Regions from separate parts of the Aeromonas sp. R6-2 genome, predicted to be linked through region 2. Evidence: predicted binding sites of a transcription regulator. Region 2 holds the regulator's gene; each other region holds the start of a gene.
What was found. Region 2 encodes sigma-54, which starts transcription at its own class of promoters, with help from an activator protein. Its sites were predicted from a motif close to TGGCACNGTTTTNGCTT; they were not measured.

Region 1 (4,206 bases), on a different contig from region 2:
GGGGTAGGGGTCGCTGGCCTTGCAGGGCTCGCCGCGCGGCACGCAGTGGATGAGGCGTGCCTTCTTCCAGGCCAGCGAGGTGGTGGTGGCCCCGAGCCACTTCTCAAACAGCTGCAGGGTGGAGGTGTGGATCTCCTTGGCCTTGCCGGCGGCGAGGATACGGGTCTGCGGTGTCACCACCCGGGAGAGGGCGATCAGTTGCTGCTCGAGCAGGGCCTGGTACTTGGTCACCTTGATGACGACCAGCGCCGGTGCCGCAGGCAGAGGAGCCAGGGCATCCTGCCAGACGACGCTGTCGGGAGCCAGGCCGTTGCGCCTGAGGTTCTCTTCGGCGCCGCGGCGGCTGACGAAAGAGTCGCTGACAAAGTGCGGGTGATGGGCGTGCAAAAATGCGGTGAGTGCACCAAAACTGTCATTCATGATCACCACGGCGCCGGCCGCTATCCCCTCCTCGGCCAGGGTGGTGATCAGGTATTCGTCGGCAGCATCCCAGGCCTGTAACGGGTCGTTGGCTTGTGGCGGATAGCGCAGCAGCTCAAACTGGCAATGGGGATGATCGAGACGGGTCAGCATCAGGGCTCCGGCGTGACATAAACGGGGCCGCTATTTTAGCGGCTCGGCGTCAGAAGTCATATCTCATCGGGAGGATAAATGAAGGCCACTCATCCGGAAGGGGCCGCTTTGCGGTATTGGCCCGGCTGGCTCACGCAAGAGGAGCAAGCGTGGTGGTGGCAATGGCTGGAGGAGATAAGGTGGCAGCAATACCGGGTACGGCTGTTTGGCCGGACTCTGCCTCAGCCGAGGCTGAGCGCCTGGTATGGTGACAGCCCCTACCGCTATTCGGGCTTGCAGCTCCCCGCCACCCCCTGGCCTGAGCCCTTGGCACAGCTGCGCGACAGGGTCTGCACCGCCACGGGATATGCCTTTAACAGCGTGTTGCTCAATCACTACCGAAGCGGCAGTGACAGCATCGGGTGGCATCGGGACGATGAGGCCGAGCTTGGCGCGGCGCCTGCGGTGGCGGCCGTCTCTTTGGGGGCATGCCGACGCTTCTTGCTGCGCCGACTGGAGGATCATCGGTGCCGCGAGGAGTGGTGGCTGGAGCCTGGCTCCTTGCTGCTGATGGCGCCGGGTCTGCAGTCATGCTGGCAGCACTGCCTGCCCAAAACCCGGAGTCGGGTCGGGCCGCGCATCAGCCTCACCTTTCGTTTGATCCAGCCGGGCCGTTAGAATGGCTCTCCATCGTCAGTCAGCGGAGTCTGTTTTATGCAGTTGCAAACCCACATCGAGCAGAAGTTACGGGAGGCCCTCGCCCCGAGCCATCTCGAGGTTATCAATGAGAGTCACATGCATCGTACCGAGCCGGGGGCCGAGAGCCACTTCAAGGTAATTGTCGTGAGCGAATGCTTTGCCGGTGAGCGTCTGTTGGCACGTCATCGCAGAATCAATGCCCTGTTGGCCGAGGAGCTGGCAAGTACTCTGCACGCCCTGGCTCTGCACACCTACACTGACGCCGAGTGGCAGGCTCGGGAAGGGGCGCCGCGCACGCCTTCCTGTGTGGGCAAACCGACATTGTAAGGCTCTGTGTTCCCTCATCGGTCGGCAATCGATGGTGCTTTATCCGGTGTCAGGATGGATTTTAATCATTAAATTTTCTTGACCATGGAGGGGATAAATTTTGTTTATCCCTTAATGGGTATGTTGGGGTTATCCCCTTGTCCTGCTTGAAAAGTCACTTCGAATTCACTATCACAGTTTGTAGGGTGATTTTTGTGATGTTGCGTGAATTTTCCTGTTTTGTCATGGCGGGGGGAATCACCGAGATGATAAACTCAATCGCTTTTTGAATTTCCATGGATGTGGTCACCTTCGACTACATCCCGGAGAGTCAATCCACAGTCGGGAGCCTCTCCCGGCACTTACCAACCTGTCTTCCCGTAACGGTAGTGCAAGTGAGTATGATTACAATTAAAAAAGGACTGGACATCCCCGTGTTGGGTGCGCCAGAGCAAGTAATCTACGATGGCCCCGCCATCACCCGTGTCGCTACACTCGGCGAGGAGTACGTGGGGATGCGTCCCACCATGGCCGTCAAGGTCGGGGATCGCGTCAAGAAGGGCCAGATTCTTTTTGAAGACAAGAAGAATCCTGGCGTGAAATTCACTGCCCCTGCTGCCGGTGTCGTTGCCGAGATTAACCGTGGTGACAAACGAGTTCTGCAATCTGTCGTGATCGATATCGACGGCGACGAGCAGATCACCTTTGCCGCCTTCTCTTCCGCCGAGCTGCCCCAGCTTGACCGGGCCAAGGTCCAGGAGATCCTGGTCGAGTCCGGCCAGTGGGTCGCCCTGCGCACCCGCCCGTTTAGCAAGGTGCCCGCCGTGGGTAGCGCTGCGCGCGCCATCTTCGTCACCGCCATGGACTCCAATCCGCTGGCTGCCAGTGCCGAGCTTGTCATCCGCGAACAGGCCCAGGCCTTCGTCGATGGCCTGGCGGTACTGAGCCGTCTGACCGATGGCAAGGTGTATGTGTGCAAGGCCGAGGGTAGCCTGCCCCAGTCCACCCTGTCTCAGGTACAGGAAGAGGTCTTTGTGGGCCCGCACCCGGCCGGTCTGCCCGGTACCCACATCCATTTCCTGGATGCGGTGAGTGCCCACAAGTGTGTCTGGCACATCAACTACCAGGATGTGATTGCCTACGGCAAGCTCTTCACCACCGGTGAGATCTGCACCGACAAGGTAATCTCCCTGGCCGGTCCGAACGTGCTCAAGCCGCGTCTGCTGCGTACCCGCATCGGTGCCAGCATGGCTCAGCTGACCAATAACGAGCTGCGTGCCGACGAGAACCGCATCATCTCCGGCTCTATCCTGAGCGGTGTGCATGCCAGGGGTGAAGTCGCCTACCTGGGTCGCTACCACAATCAGGTCAGCGTGCTGGGTGAAGGGCGCGAGAAGGAGTTCCTCGGCTGGGCCAATCCCAGTGCCGACAAGTTCACCATCACTCGTACCACCCTGTCCCACCTCTTCAAGGGCAAGCTGTTCAACTTCACCACCAGTACCAACGGTAGTGATCGCTCCATGGTGCCGATTGGTAACTACGAGCGAGTGATGCCGCTGGACATCCTGCCGACCCTGCTGCTGCGCGACCTGGTCGCCGGTGACACGGACGGTGCCCAGGCTCTCGGTTGCCTGGAGCTGGATGAAGAGGATCTGGCCCTGTGTACCTTCGTCTGCCCGGGCAAGACCGAATACGGTCCGATTCTGCGCCACTGCCTGACCAAGATCGAACAGGAAGGTTAAGCGATGAGTTTTAAGCAACTTCTTGAAAAGATGGAACATCACTTCGAGCCGGGCGGCAAGTACGAGAAGTACTATGCCCTGTTCGAAGCGGCGTACACGCTTTTCTATACCCCGGGTTCCGTGACCCGCTCCTCTTCCCACGTCCGTGATGCGCTCGATCTCAAGCGCATGATGATCATGGTGTGGCTGGCCGTCTTCCCGGCCATGTTCTGGGGCATGTACAACGTCGGTAACCAGGCCATGAGCGCCGTCGCCCAACTGGGTAGCGCCGCCGGCCTCGATACCTGGCAGTACACCCTGGCCTCCCTGCTGGGGGCTTCTCTGGATCCGGCCGTGGCGGGTGTCGGCAGCAAGATGCTGATCGGTGCCGCTCACTTCTTCCCGATCTATATCACCGTCTTCTTCGTCGGTGGTTTCTGGGAAGTGCTGTTCGCCATGGTGCGCAAGCACGAGATCAACGAAGGCTTCTTCGTGACCTCGATCCTGTTTGCCCTGATCGTGCCGCCCGAACTGCCCTTGTGGCAGGCTGCTCTGGGTATCACCTTCGGTGTGGTGATGGCCAAGGAAGTGTTCGGTGGTACCGGCAAAAACTTCCTGAACCCGGCCCTGGCCGGTCGTGCCTTCCTGTTCTTCGCTTACCCGGCCCAGATCTCCGGTGATGCAGTCTGGGTTGCCGTCGATGGCTTCTCCGGCGCCACCGCGCTGAGCCAGTGGGCCCAGGGTGGTCAGGCTGGTCTGGTCAATGCGGCGACCGGTCAGGCTATCAGCTGGATGGACGCCTTCCTCGGCAACCTGCCGGGCTCTATCGGCGAAGTCTCTACCCTGATGATCCTGCTCGGCGGCGCCATGATCGTCTACATGCGCATCGCCTCCTGGCGCATCATCGCCGGCGTGATGATCGGCATGA
Region 2 (4,206 bases):
GCCGCAAGGTACAGGTGGACGGACTGCTGGAGGAGGGGCCGGTGAAGCGCCTCGATACCGAATATATGGAGCTGGACCTGAATAATCAGGACATACGCAGCAATCAAGAGGTCAAGATGCTTGGCAAGGACCTGCAGACCGAGGGACTCGGTCTCAGGGGCAATCTGGACAAGCGCTACTTTGAGTTACTGGAACAGAGTCATGCGATCTATTTCAATGAAAAACGTTAATCTCGCCCTGGTGGCCCTGCTCTGCTGCGGCACCCTGCAGGCCAAGCAGTCGGATTTCGCCGAGCCGGTCTATGTGGATGCGGTGACCCAGACGGCCGAGTTGCAGGATAACCGCCTCACCTTTACCAAGGATGTGATCATCACCCAGGGCACTATCAAGATCCACGCCGACAAGGTGGTCGTGGTGCGCGGGGCCGAGAAGGGGTCCGAGGTGATGACCGCTTATGGCAAACCGGCCACCTTCTTCCAGATCCTGGACAACGGCAAGCCGGTCAACGCCCATGGGGACACCATTCGCTATGAGCTCAAGAAGCGTCTGGTGACCATCACCGGCAATGGCCAGCTCAAGCAGGAAGATAGCCAGGTTAACGGCGATCTGATCCGCTATGACATCGTCAAACAGAAGATGATGGCCGAGAGCAGCGATACCGGCTCACGGGTCAAGACGGTCTTCCTCCCCGATCAGGTGGAGAGTTTTGACAAGCCGGCTGACGGCAAGAAGGAGTAAGCTCATGGCGGTATTGAAGGCGGTAGGCCTGCAGAAGAGCTACAAGAGCCGCATGGTGGTCAGCGACGTGAGTCTGGAGGTGGGCACGGGTCAGATCGTGGGCCTGCTCGGGCCGAACGGAGCCGGCAAGACCACCTCCTTTTACATGATTGTGGGCCTGGTTCAACGGGACGCGGGCCACATCACCATCGACGATCGTGACATCAGCGCCCAGCCGATGCACCAGCGTGCCCGTAACGGAATCGGCTACCTGCCCCAGGAGGCCTCCATCTTTCGTCGTCTCTCGGTCTACGACAACCTGATGGGGGTCATGGAGACGCGCAAGGGACTCTCCAAAGAGGAGCGGGTCGATCTGGTCGAGCAATTGCTGGAAGAGTTCAACATTACCCATATTCGGGACAACCTGGGCCAGAGTCTCTCCGGTGGCGAGCGCCGTCGGGTCGAGATCGCCCGTGCCCTGGCGGCGGATCCCCGCTTCATTCTGCTCGACGAGCCCTTTGCCGGCGTGGACCCGATTTCTGTGATAGACATCAAGAAGATCATCCAGCATCTCAAGGATCGCGGGCTCGGCGTCTTGATCACGGACCACAATGTCAGGGAGACTCTGGATGTATGCGAGAAGGCTTATATCGTCAGCCATGGCAAGATGATCGCCGAAGGAACCCCGGAGCAGATCCTGGCCGATGAACAGGTCAAGCGGGTCTATCTGGGGGATCAATTCAGTCTATAGTAAGGGTGATCTCCCCTCGCCTGAATGCTGAACATAAGGACATTCCAACGTAGATGAAGCCGACACTGCAGCTGCGTCTGGGTCAACAGCTGACCATGACGCCACAATTACAACAGGCCATCCGTTTACTCCAGCTTTCGTCCCTGGAACTTCAGCAGGAAATCCAGCAAGCCTTAGAGAGCAACCCATTGCTGGAGCAGGAGGAAAGTGATCTGGATCCGGATGGGCGAGAGCCTATGCCGGAAGTCGGCGATGCCAGCCAGATGGATAGCTCCGAGGCCATGTCCCAGGAGCAGATGCCTGACGAATTACCGGTTGATACGACCTGGGATGAGGTCTACTCGGCCGGCACGGCCCAGCTGGCGACGCCCTCCTTCGACGGGGAAGAGACCGTCTACCAGGGGGAAACCACCGAAAACCTGCAGGACTATCTGCTGTGGCAGATGCGTCTCACCCCCTTCTCCGATCTCGATGCCGCCATCGCCCTGGCTATTATCGATGCCATCGACGAGTCCGGCTACCTGACCGTGACCCTCGAAGATATTCAGATGGCAGTCAGCTCCGAAGAATACAGTGTGGAGATGGACGAGGTTGAAGCCGTGCTCAAACGGGTGCAGCATTTCGACCCCGTCGGGGTGGCCGCCCGCTCGGTGCAGGAGTGTCTGCTGATCCAGCTTGGCCAGTTTGAACCGACCCTCCCCTGGCTCAAAGAGGCGATCGAGGTGGTGACCGAGCACATGGATCTGCTGGGGGCCCGCGATTACCGGACACTGGCGCGCAAGACCCGGCTCAAGGAGAGCGAGCTCAAGGAGGTGCTCGACATGATCCTTCAGCTCGAGCCCCGCCCCGGTAATAGTGTGGTGCAGAGCGATTCCCAATACGTGATTCCGGATGTCTCCGTGGTCAAGAAGGGAAAGCGCTGGGTGGTCGAGCTCAATCCCGACAGCGCGCCGCGGATCAGGGTCAATGAGACCTATGCGGCCATGGCGCGTAACGCCCGCAGCAGCACAGATACCCAGTTTATCCGCTCCCATTTGCAGGAGGCTCGCTGGTTTATCAAGAGCCTGGAGAGCCGTAACGAGACCCTGCTCAAGGTGGCCAACTGCATCGTCGAGCAGCAGCAGGGCTTCTTCGAGTATGGGGAGGAGGCGATGAAGCCGATGGTGCTGAACGACATCGCCGAGGCGGTGGAGATGCACGAGTCGACCATCTCCCGGGTGACTACCCAGAAATTTATGCATACTCCCCGCGGTATTTTCGAGCTGAAGTACTTCTTCTCGAGCCATGTGAATACCGAAGGTGGGGGAGAATGTTCATCGACCGCCATCCGCGCCTTGATCAAGAAACTGGTGACGGCCGAAAACCCTGCCAAGCCGCTTAGCGACAGCAAGATCACCGATCTGCTGGCAGAGCAGGGGATCATGGTGGCACGAAGGACCATCGCCAAGTATCGCGAGTCCCTCATGATTCCACCCTCCAATCAGCGCAAACGCCTGGTGTAGGCAAAACAAAAGGAAGACGTTATGCAAATCAATCTGACTGGACACCATGTAGAGATCACCGAAGCACTGCGGGAGTACGTCAATAGCAAGTTTGCCAAGCTGGAGCGCCATTTCGACCATATCAACAACGTGCACGTGGTTCTCAATGTCGAGAAGCTCAAGCAGATCGCCGAGGCCAAGCTGCACGTCAACGGTGGCGAAGTCTTCGCCAACTCCGAGCATGCGGACATGTATGCCGCTATCGATACCCTGATCGACAAGCTGGATCGACAGATCATCAAGCACAAAGACAAGCTACAGCAAAAATAAGATGCAACTGGAACACATATTGAGCAGGGACTGCACCCGGAGTGCAGTCCCTTGTAGTAGTAAGAAGCGGGCGCTGGAACTCATCAGTGAGTTGGCGGCCGATCATCTGGGCACTTCTCGTCAGACCCTGTTCGAGTGCCTGTTGGCCCGTGAAAAGATGGGCAGTACCGGGATCGGCGGCGGTATCGCCATTCCCCATGGCCGTATCGGGGACGAATTTCCCCCGACCGCCGTGCTGCTCACCTTCGAAGAGCCCATCTCCTTCGATGCGATCGACAACCAACCGGTCGACCTTCTCTTTGCGCTGCTGGTTCCCGAGAGCGAATGCAAGCAGCACCTCAAGACGCTCTCCATGATGGCCTCGCGGCTTGCTGACAAAGGCATCTGCCGTCAGTTGCGCCAGGCGGCCAGCGATGAAGAGCTCTACCAGATCATGATTTCCGCCTGAACCCCGCCGCGGGCTCTCCAGGATGTAAGGAGGAAGTATGCAACTCATCGTCGTCAGCGGCCGCTCCGGGGCCGGCAAGACGGTTGCCCTGAGGGTTCTGGAGGATCTGGGGTACTACTGTGTCGACAACTTGCCGGTTGTCCTGCTGCCCCAGCTTATCGTGGCGCTGGAGGGGCAGTACGACAAGCTGGCAGTGAGCATCGATGTGCGCAACCTGCCGCAGGTGCCCGATAAACTCGATGAGCTGCTGCGCCAGGTGCGCAGTGAGAAGCGGGTGGACTATTCGAGCTTCTTCTTCGATGCCGACAACAGCACCCTGCTGCGCCGCTACGGGGAGAGCCGCCGTCTGCACCCCCTGTCACGCAATCAGCTGACGCTGGATGAGGCCATCCGGGAGGAGACCCACCTCCTCTCGCCCCTCTCCTCCAGCGCCGATCTGCGGGTGGATACGACCAGCCTCAGCATTCACGACTTAAGCG
Region 3 (4,206 bases), on a different contig from region 2:
TGAGATCCCCCGAGGTATAGCCGTCGGACTGGTTGCGGCTGACGTTGAAGTCGGAGGCATACTGGGTCACCTTGGTCAGCCCCAGCTCCAGGGTGATGGGGTCCGCCCCGGCAGGGGTCAAGGCCAGGGAGGGATTGGCGGTCGGGCTCTTGAGGGTACCGTTGGTATTGAACTCCATGGGGATGGCCGCACCGGTCACTGTGCCATCGAAGGCGGTGTGCACCTGCCACTTGTTGTCGGCGGTCTTGACGAAATACTGGGTCAGGGTGTGTTCGACCCCGAGGGAGTCATAGACCTTGCTCGACTGGGAGTAGCTGAAGCTCTTGGAGTCGGTCGGGTTGAAGGGGTTGACCGCCGGGTCGATGACAGAGGCCCCCGCCTTGAGGTTGGCCACGAACTCCAGATTGGTGGAGGCCTTGGCCGGCAGGTTGGCGGTGCTCACCTGGATGTCCCCCACCACCCCGTTCTTGAGGGTGCCGTCGGGGTTGATGCCATATCCCTGCAGGCGATCGCCGGCGGCATTGACCAGATAGTTACCCGCATCCTTTTGGAACATGCCGGCACGGGTATAGGAGGTCTGGCCACTCTCATTCTTGAGCATAAAGAAGCCGCCACCGGAGATGGCGAGATCCAGGGCACGCCCGGTGCGCATCAGATCCCCGTTGCGATCGAAGTTCTGACTGGCATTGCTCATCTCCACCCCGCCCGCCTGGCCGCCACTGTAGATGGCGGCGAACTCGGCGCGGCTCGACTTGAAGCCGGCGGTGCTCACGTTGGCGATGTTATTGCTGATGACGCCCAGCTCCTGGTTGACGGCGCGCAGGCCGCTCAGGCCAATGTTGAAAGACATCTGCTTCTCCTTGAGTTATGCCTGGCCGAACTGGACGGCGCTGAAGAGGGGGACATCACCGATGCCGGTGACCTGTAACATGATCTGGCCGTCCCCCGGCAGGTTGACCCGCTCTACCGAGCTGGCCAGATAATTCTTGGGCTGGGAGGAGAGGGCGGGGCCCTTCGCCTCCACCTTGACGCTGTACTTGCCGGGGGGCAGGGCATCGAGTTGATAGTCGATGACCCCTCCCTTCCGGGCCCCCCACTCGCGGCTCTGCACCTTCTGGCCAAACTCGTCGTAGACGGTGAGGGTCACCTGATCCGCCGCCCCCGGCAGCTCGATCTGGCCACGCACCCCCTGCTCACTGGCCAGGGTGATCCCCTCGGCGGGCACCATCACCTCCTGGCCCACCAGGTTGGTGGCCGCCAGCACCTGCTGGGTATCCATCATGGCGATGGACTGCTGCTGCAGCACCTTCAGCTGCTCGACCCCCTCCACCATGCTGAACTGGGCCAGCTGGGTCACGTACTGGGTGCCGTCGAGGGGATTGGTGGGATCCTGGTTCTGGATCTGGGCCACCATCATCTGTAGAAATTCGTTGCGCAGGGTCATGCCGCCATTCTGGGCGCTGCTCTGGGTCGCCCCCTGGCTGCTGCTCTGGGAGGTGGCAGGATTGCTCGCGACCTTGGGGTCAACCTGCTGGAAGGCGCTACCGCGGGCGGTATCGAGGGAAGAGAGCGGAGAGAGGCTCATGGTTTAACCCTGTCCTAAACGCAGCAGACCCTGCTGCATGCTGGCGATTCGGTTCATCACCTCGACCGAGGTCTCGAAACCGCGGGAGGCGCTCATCATGTCGGCCATCTCCTCGACGGCATTGACGTTGGAGTAGTAGACATAGCCCTGCTCGTCGGCCAGCGGATTGTCGGGCTCGAGGCGCTTTTGCACCTCCCGGTCCGACTGCACCACCCCGGCGATGGAGACCTCGGCCGCCCCCAGGCCACCGCTCTCCTGCACCCGCTTGTAGAGGGTGGAGAAGACCGGCTTGATGGCGCGAAAGGCCTCATCCTCGCTCCCCGCCACACTGTCCACGTTGGCCAGGTTGGAGGCGACCGTGTCGAGGCGCACGGTCTGGGCACGCATGGCGCTGCCCGCTATGTCATAGATACGATTGAACGACATGATCAGCGTCCCTCTATGGCCTTGGCGATACCGCTGATCTTCATATTGAGGAAGGTCAGACTGGTCTGGTAATCCATGGCGTTGTTGGCAAACTTGCCCTGCTCCACCCCGAGCTCCGCCGTGTTGCCATCCTGGGAGGGCTGAAAGGGAATGCGGTAGAGAGGATGATCCACCTCGCCCATGGTGACGCTCTCCATCTGACCGGCCGAGACACGGTCGGCCACGCGGGAGAGGATCGCCTTGTAGTCAAGATCCCGCGCCAGGTAGCCCGGGGTGTCGACGTTGGCCAGGTTGCCGGCGATGATGCGCGCCCGTTCGGTGCGCACCTGCAGGGCATAGGGGTGAACCCCGAGGGCTTGGTCAAATGAGATACTCATCCTTCGTCCTGTGGTTGCATGGCAAGGTGGGGATGCCTTAAACAAGAGTCATGCCAGCTTGTGCCATGACGTATAATGGGCGCCCTAACGGTCCCCGATGACCCCACTCCACCGAAAGAGGAAGTGCCGTTTCCGATGAGGAAGTCACCGCTCGCCCTGCTCCTTCTGCTCGCGCCCATGGTCCAGGCCTCCCTGGAGCAGCAACTGCTGGAGGATGCACGCACCCGGCTCGAGCACTATGGTCAGAGCCAGCAGTGGCCCACCCCCGAGGCCAGCTACCAGGTCTGGGTAGCGCCGGGGGCCGACGAGCTGCCCCCCTGCAAACAGCCCCTGGTGCTGGAGGGAGGGGGTCAATACCGGGAGCCCTTCGGTCGTCGCCCCTATCTCATCCGCTGCAGCGATCCCGCCTGGAGCCTGCGTGGCCGGGTCGAGGTGCGCGTCACCCTGCCGGTGTGGCGGGCGGCACGGGACATCGAGCGGGGCCAGCGTATCGGGGCCGAAGACCTGGTGAGCCAGCCGGTGGAGGTGAGCCGCCTCTACCGGGGCTTTATCCCCGCCAACCGCCCCCTGCAGGGAGCGCAGAGCAGCCGCAACCTGCGCGCCGGTCAGCTCATCGGCGAGCTCGATCTCAAGGTGCGCCATGCGGTGGAGCGGGGTCAGGAGGTGATCATCCGTGCCGCCAGCGAGGGGTTCAGCGCCTCCATGCGCGGTGAGGCCCTGCAGGATGGGGTGGTGGGCGAGGCAGTCCGGGTGCGCAACCTCTCCTCCGGCAAGGAGGTGCAGGCCTGGGTGATCGGGCGGGGGGAAGTGGAGACCCGCTTCTGAGCGCAAAGGTGATGGCCCCCACCTAAAGTTATCGGGCAAAGCGGTCGCTGTTTAGTGACAGGACAACAGGAAGCATCAGTCTATGAAGATTCAACGCACCGACGGCGCCCTCTTTCAGGCCGCCAAGCCCCACAAGCAGGAGAGCCTGCCGGGCACGCCGGCCGCCGCCCCCTCGCCCCGGGCCCAGGCCGAGATCAGCGTGGAGGCGCAAGGGCTCGAGCAGGCGCGCCAGCGCATGCAGGATCTCTCCGACGTGGACATGGACAAGGTTCGCCAGATCCGCCAGGCCATCGCCGAGGGCAAGCTGACCCTGGACATGGAAACCCTGGGCCGCGCCATCGTCGATCTACACCGCAAATGACCCCGCGCCAGCGTCTCCAGGCCCTGATCCAGGGAGTCCAGCAGGATCTCGGTCGCTACCAGCGACTCTGCCAGCTGCTCGACGAGCAATACCAGCTGCTGGGCACCCATGACGTTGAGGGGCTGACCCGCTTCAACCTGACCCTGACCGGCCTGATGGGAGAGGTCCAGGCGTCGGCCCAGGCCCGCTGCCAACAGCTGCGCGCCTTTGGGCTGGAGCCGGATCAGCAGGGGATGGCCTGCCTCATCGGTCGTCTGCCCGAGCCGGTGCAGCGCCGTTTCTCTCCCCTCTGGCTGCGCCTCGAGCAGTTGCTTATCCAGTGCAAACAGAAAAACGAGCGTAACGGTCGTCTGCTGGCCGGCCAGGTCGAGACCATACGCCAGCTGCTGGGACAGCAGGACGCCTATCCAGAGCCCGCCTGATTCACTCCCGGCGCAGGAAGCGCTGGGTGGCAAGCTCGTCAAGCTGGCGCTGAACCCCCAGCTCCTCCCGCAGCCGCACCCCCTCTTCCCGGCGCAAGATTAACTGCTCCAGCCCCTTCACCCGCCCAAACTGATGGCGCAGCACCGCCTCATGACGCTCCAGCTCGAGTCGGGCCAGGGCACTCTGCTGCACCTGATGCTCGAACAGCC
Region 4 (4,206 bases), on a different contig from region 2:
ATTGAGCATGGAGGCCGAGATATCGGTGCCGACGATCTGTACCCCGCCCGGCAGGGTACCCGGCTTTTTCATCTGCTGCTCAATGGCCGTCATGGCGATCGAGTAAGGCTCCTGGCCCGAGGATGATGCCGCAGACCAGATTTTTACCACTCGCCCGCTCTTGCCCAGTTCGGGAAAGAGTTTCTCGGTCAACAGCTGGAAAGGGTAAGTATCACGAAACCACAAGGTTTCATTGGTGGTCATGGCATCAACGACCGCCATCTTCAGGTCACGCTCACGAATGTTCATGGAGCGTGTGATCAGCTCGTCCAGACTCGCAGCCCCGTGCTGACTCAACAAGGGGGAGAGGCGACTTTTGACCAGATACTGTTTGTTATCACCCAGTACAATACCGCTCTGGCTCTCCAGAAAGGCACTGAACTGTTTGTATACATCATCTGACAGTGTCTTCATTCAGTTCTTTCTTCTTTGTCTAGAGTGCATTCTGAACCGCTTTGGCCAATACATCGGGCTGGAACTTGGCGATAAAATCGTTGGCCCCCACCTTTTGCACCATGGCCTGGTTGAATACACCACTGAGGGAAGTGTGCAGGATAACATGTAAATCCTTGAGCGCAGGATTGTTACGGATCTCTGCTGTGAAGGTATATCCGTCCATCTCGGGCATCTCGATATCCGAGATCACCAACGCAATCTGATCCCTGATAGGGCCCTGCTTTGACATGTCGATCAGCATGTCGAGTGCCTCACGACCATCTTTGGCCAGGATGCACTTCATACCGATAGCCTCGAGTGCCCGTTGCACCTGTTTGCGAGCCACCGAGGAATCATCGGCCACCAACACGGGGCGATCTGCCGGGGGAAGGGCTGCACTGGCCTCACGGATCTCCTCGCTCACATCGGTGGAGATGGGAGAGATCTCGTTGAGGATCTTTTCTACGTCAAGGATCTCGACCAACTCACCATCGACCTCAGTGACCGCTGTCATGTAGTTGATACGTCCAGCCCCCTTGGGGGGAGGCAGGATAGATTCCCAATTCATATTGATGATGCGTTCGACCGAGTTGACCAGGAAACCCTGCACCGACCGGTTGTACTCGGCAATGATCATAAAACACTTGGTCAGATCGGCAATGGGACGGCCACCGGTGGCCATGCTGAGATCGATGACCGAAATTGTCTGGCCCCGAATGTGCGCAACACCACGAATACAGTGATGGATTTTTGGCATCACGGTGAGCGGCGGACATTGCAGTACCTCGCGAACCTTGAAGACGTTAATTCCGAACCGTTGACGACCATTAAGCCGAAACAGCAGCAACTCCAGTCGGTTCTGACCCACCAACTGGGTTCTCTGGTTGACCGAGTCCAGAATACTGGCCATAGGAAGCTCCCTTAACAAAGCATTGGCACCATTCATGCATGGGCATTTGAGACTGCTTGGCGTCAAAGTTCAGTTACCCGTCTTTGAGCAAGCATAGTTAATTGATCTGATGTGGGTTAACAATTTCTTTATCGGCCAGCTGTTTCAAATGATTAGCAAGCTTTTGTTCTTACTCTTGATTCCGGCCTGTGCCGTGGCGCAGGTGGCAGAATCCACCATCAGCAGACTGCAGAGTGCGGCCGAAGGCTTCGTGCTGGCCAACATAGAGAGCGCCCCCACTGCCAGGATTGATGTCAAGGCTGGCCCCATCGATAACCGGCTGCCCTTGAGCGAATGCAGTGAGCATCTGTCGGTTACCCTGCCCGGCAACATGACGATCCGCCGCAACACGACGGTCTACCTGAAATGCGAAGAGCAGCCGACGTGGGATCTCTACCTTCCCGTCAGAGTGTCGGTTCAGAAGCCCTTTGTGACCGTCACCGAAGTGGTCGGCAAGGGAGAGCTATTGACCGCCGACAAGTTGACCATCACCTATCAGGATGAGCAGATGCTGCGCGGTGACTACGCCCTCGAGCCGGAGCGCCTCTATGGGGCGCGTAGCAAGCGAGAGCTGCGACCGGGACAACCGGTGCGGACCAGCCAACTCTGTGTCATCTGTAAAGGCGACCAGATCACCCTGGTTGCTCAAACGGAAAATTTACAAATAAAATCAATGGTCAGTGCCTTGCAAGATGGAAGCTTCGGAGACATGATCCGTGTCACCAACCTTCACTCAGGTCGCGAGGTCAAGGCCAAGGTGATCGCCGTCGGCCAGGCCGTAATCGTACTGCATTAATTTTGCTAAAGGTTGCTCGCCGAACGCCGATATACTGGGTAAGCAAGACTCAGCAGACGAAGGATTAGATTATGGCTATCAACAACATCAACAACTTGGCTAACAGTCGCCTGCAAAGCAGCGGCACTGGCCAGTCTGCCGCCAACAAGGCAGGAAACGGCGTTGCAAGCGATAGCCGTACCAGCGCAACACGCCAGGATTCGGTCTCTCTGACCAGCGAAGCACAGCAATTACAGCAGATGCAAAAGACACTCTCCAGCGGGGCCAGTGGCAACGAAAGCCGTGTCGAGAGCCTCAAGAAGGCGATCGCCTCGGGTGAATATCAGGTCGACAGCCAGCGGGTAGCCAAGAAGATGGCCTCCTTCGAGGGACAACTGGACAAGTTGCTCGGATGAACGACCTTCCTTCTCTGCTGACGCTTCAAAGTACCCATCTTGCGGATATGCTGACGCTGCTCAAAGAGGAACACGCCCTCCTCGAGCAGCGTCAGGCACTCTCTCTCCCCGATCTCCTCAAACGCAAGCAGGAGCTGGCCAACCAGATCCAGGCCATCGACCACCTGATTGCCGCACAACCCGACATCAAGACGGTGTTGAGCCATTTTCAGACCGAGATCAACAGTTTGACCACGCAGTTACAAGCCTGTCAGGAACAAAATGACATCAACGGCAAGCTGCTCGAGCTCAACATCACTGCCAACCGCCGTCTCGCAGGCTTGCTCACCCAGCTCAAAGATCGCAGCAGTCTCACCTACGACGCCAAGGGTAATACCCACGCGGGCACTCGTACCCGCGGTATCAAAGCCTGATCCTCACAACACCAGCTCGGCGAGAACATCTCCCGACGCGACCTCGAGGATCTGCATTCTCCCCTCCTCATACCAACCGAAACTGGCCGGCCACTCCCCACGGGGGAAGGTGATCGATCCCGGATTGAGCCGTACTCGAGTTCCTTGCGATTCCAATTGGGGAACATGGGTATGACCACTGATATAGAGTGAGCCATCAGGCAACGAAACCTCATCGGGGCGATAGAGATGGCCGTGGGTCACAAACCAGCGCCGCCCGTCTACCAGCATCTGGTTATAGGGGGCGGTGCAGGGAAAACGCAGCAGCATCTGATCGACCTCGGAATCGCAGTTACCGCGCACCGCGATCATCTGCTCGGCCCGCTCGTTGAGGCGGTCGGCCACGGCAGCAGGCTGATACCCCTCGGGAACCGGGTTGCGGGGTCCATGATTGAGCAGGTCGCCGAGCAGGACAATATGGTCCGGCGCCCGCCGCTCAAGATGGGCCAACACGCGCGCCAGTGCCGGCAAGCAACCGTGTATGTCGGCTAACAGGGCAATCTTCATCATCATTACCTCACTGCTTGATGAAATAGAGATCCTTGGAGGCGACCTCTCCCTTGAGATTTTGAGTCGGCAGCCCCCGCAGGGCGGGATCCACCAGCCGCATCTGGTGATAGTGATAGATGGGGATAATCGGCTGATCCGCCAGCAAGCGCCGCTCTGCCTCCTGATAGAGACGGGTCCGCCCGGCCTCATCCAGGGTGTTCGATGCCTGATCCAGCAACGCATCGTAGCCGGGGTTACAGTAACCGCTCTCGTTTTGCGGATCACCACAGCGAAAGAGATTGAGCAGCGCCGAAGGCTCTACATAATCACCAAAGGCAAAGGAGCGGGCTATGGTGAAGTCCCCGCTATCCTTGGCCTCCTGATAGGCATCCCACTCCCTGTCACGCAAGGCCAGCTCGACTCCCAGCGGTTTCCACATGGCGGCAACGGCAAGCGCCATTTTTTTCTGAAGCTCAGAGTGGTTGTAGGTCAATGAGAGATGCAAGGGGTGATCGGGCCCGATCCCTGCCCGCTTGAGCAGCGCTGCCGCCTGCCTGAGCCGCTCGGCACGGGGCAAGTCCGCCTCCTCTCTGGCGGCGGCCACATAACCCGGCATGGGCGGCAGCAGAGACCAGGCGATCTGCTCCCCCT

Region 1: the regulator sigma-54 is predicted to act here: its motif matches at 1,668-1,684, upstream of AB5Y48_RS09315 (Na(+)-translocating NADH-quinone reductase subunit A).
Region 3: the regulator sigma-54 is predicted to act here: its motif matches at 2,428-2,444, upstream of flgB (flagellar basal body rod protein FlgB).
Region 4: the regulator sigma-54 is predicted to act here: its motif matches at 1,408-1,424, upstream of flgA (flagellar basal body P-ring formation chaperone FlgA).

Annotation. Positions count from the first base shown of each region.
Region 1 is NZ_JBFODE010000037.1:117,955-122,160, forward strand. It holds gene AB5Y48_RS09300 (methyltransferase) at 1-573, opposite strand, end outside; gene AB5Y48_RS09305 (alpha-ketoglutarate-dependent dioxygenase AlkB) at 652-1,230, shown strand; gene AB5Y48_RS09310 (BolA family transcriptional regulator) at 1,267-1,578, shown strand; gene AB5Y48_RS09315 (Na(+)-translocating NADH-quinone reductase subunit A) at 1,959-3,299, shown strand; gene AB5Y48_RS09320 (NADH:ubiquinone reductase (Na(+)-transporting) subunit B) at 3,303-4,206, shown strand, end outside.
Region 2 is NZ_JBFODE010000035.1:19,341-23,546, reverse strand. It holds gene lptC (LPS export ABC transporter periplasmic protein LptC) at 1-230, shown strand, start outside; gene lptA (lipopolysaccharide transport periplasmic protein LptA) at 217-738, shown strand; gene lptB (LPS export ABC transporter ATP-binding protein) at 743-1,468, shown strand; gene AB5Y48_RS08450 (RNA polymerase factor sigma-54) at 1,522-2,970, shown strand; gene hpf (ribosome hibernation promoting factor) at 2,992-3,279, shown strand; gene ptsN (PTS IIA-like nitrogen regulatory protein PtsN) at 3,281-3,727, shown strand; gene rapZ (RNase adapter RapZ) at 3,765-4,206, shown strand, end outside.
Region 3 is NZ_JBFODE010000072.1:48,933-53,138, forward strand. It holds gene flgEL (lateral flagellar hook protein FlgEL) at 1-850, opposite strand, end outside; gene AB5Y48_RS19295 (flagellar hook capping FlgD N-terminal domain-containing protein) at 866-1,585, opposite strand; gene flgCL (lateral flagellar basal body rod protein FlgCL) at 1,589-2,011, opposite strand; gene flgB (flagellar basal body rod protein FlgB) at 2,014-2,388, opposite strand; gene flgA (flagellar basal body P-ring formation chaperone FlgA) at 2,524-3,213, shown strand; gene flgM (flagellar biosynthesis anti-sigma factor FlgM) at 3,296-3,574, shown strand; gene flgN (flagellar export chaperone FlgN) at 3,571-3,996, shown strand; gene AB5Y48_RS19325 (flagellar protein) at 3,998-4,206, opposite strand, start outside.
Region 4 is NZ_JBFODE010000029.1:168,327-172,532, forward strand. It holds gene AB5Y48_RS05520 (protein-glutamate O-methyltransferase CheR) at 1-453, opposite strand, end outside; gene AB5Y48_RS05525 (chemotaxis protein CheV) at 473-1,384, opposite strand; gene flgA (flagellar basal body P-ring formation chaperone FlgA) at 1,548-2,219, shown strand; gene flgM (flagellar biosynthesis anti-sigma factor FlgM) at 2,291-2,614, shown strand; gene flgN (flagellar export chaperone FlgN) at 2,611-3,027, shown strand; gene yfcE (phosphodiesterase) at 3,031-3,573, opposite strand; partial or broken gene AB5Y48_RS05550 (peptide ABC transporter substrate-binding protein) at 3,584-4,206, opposite strand, start outside.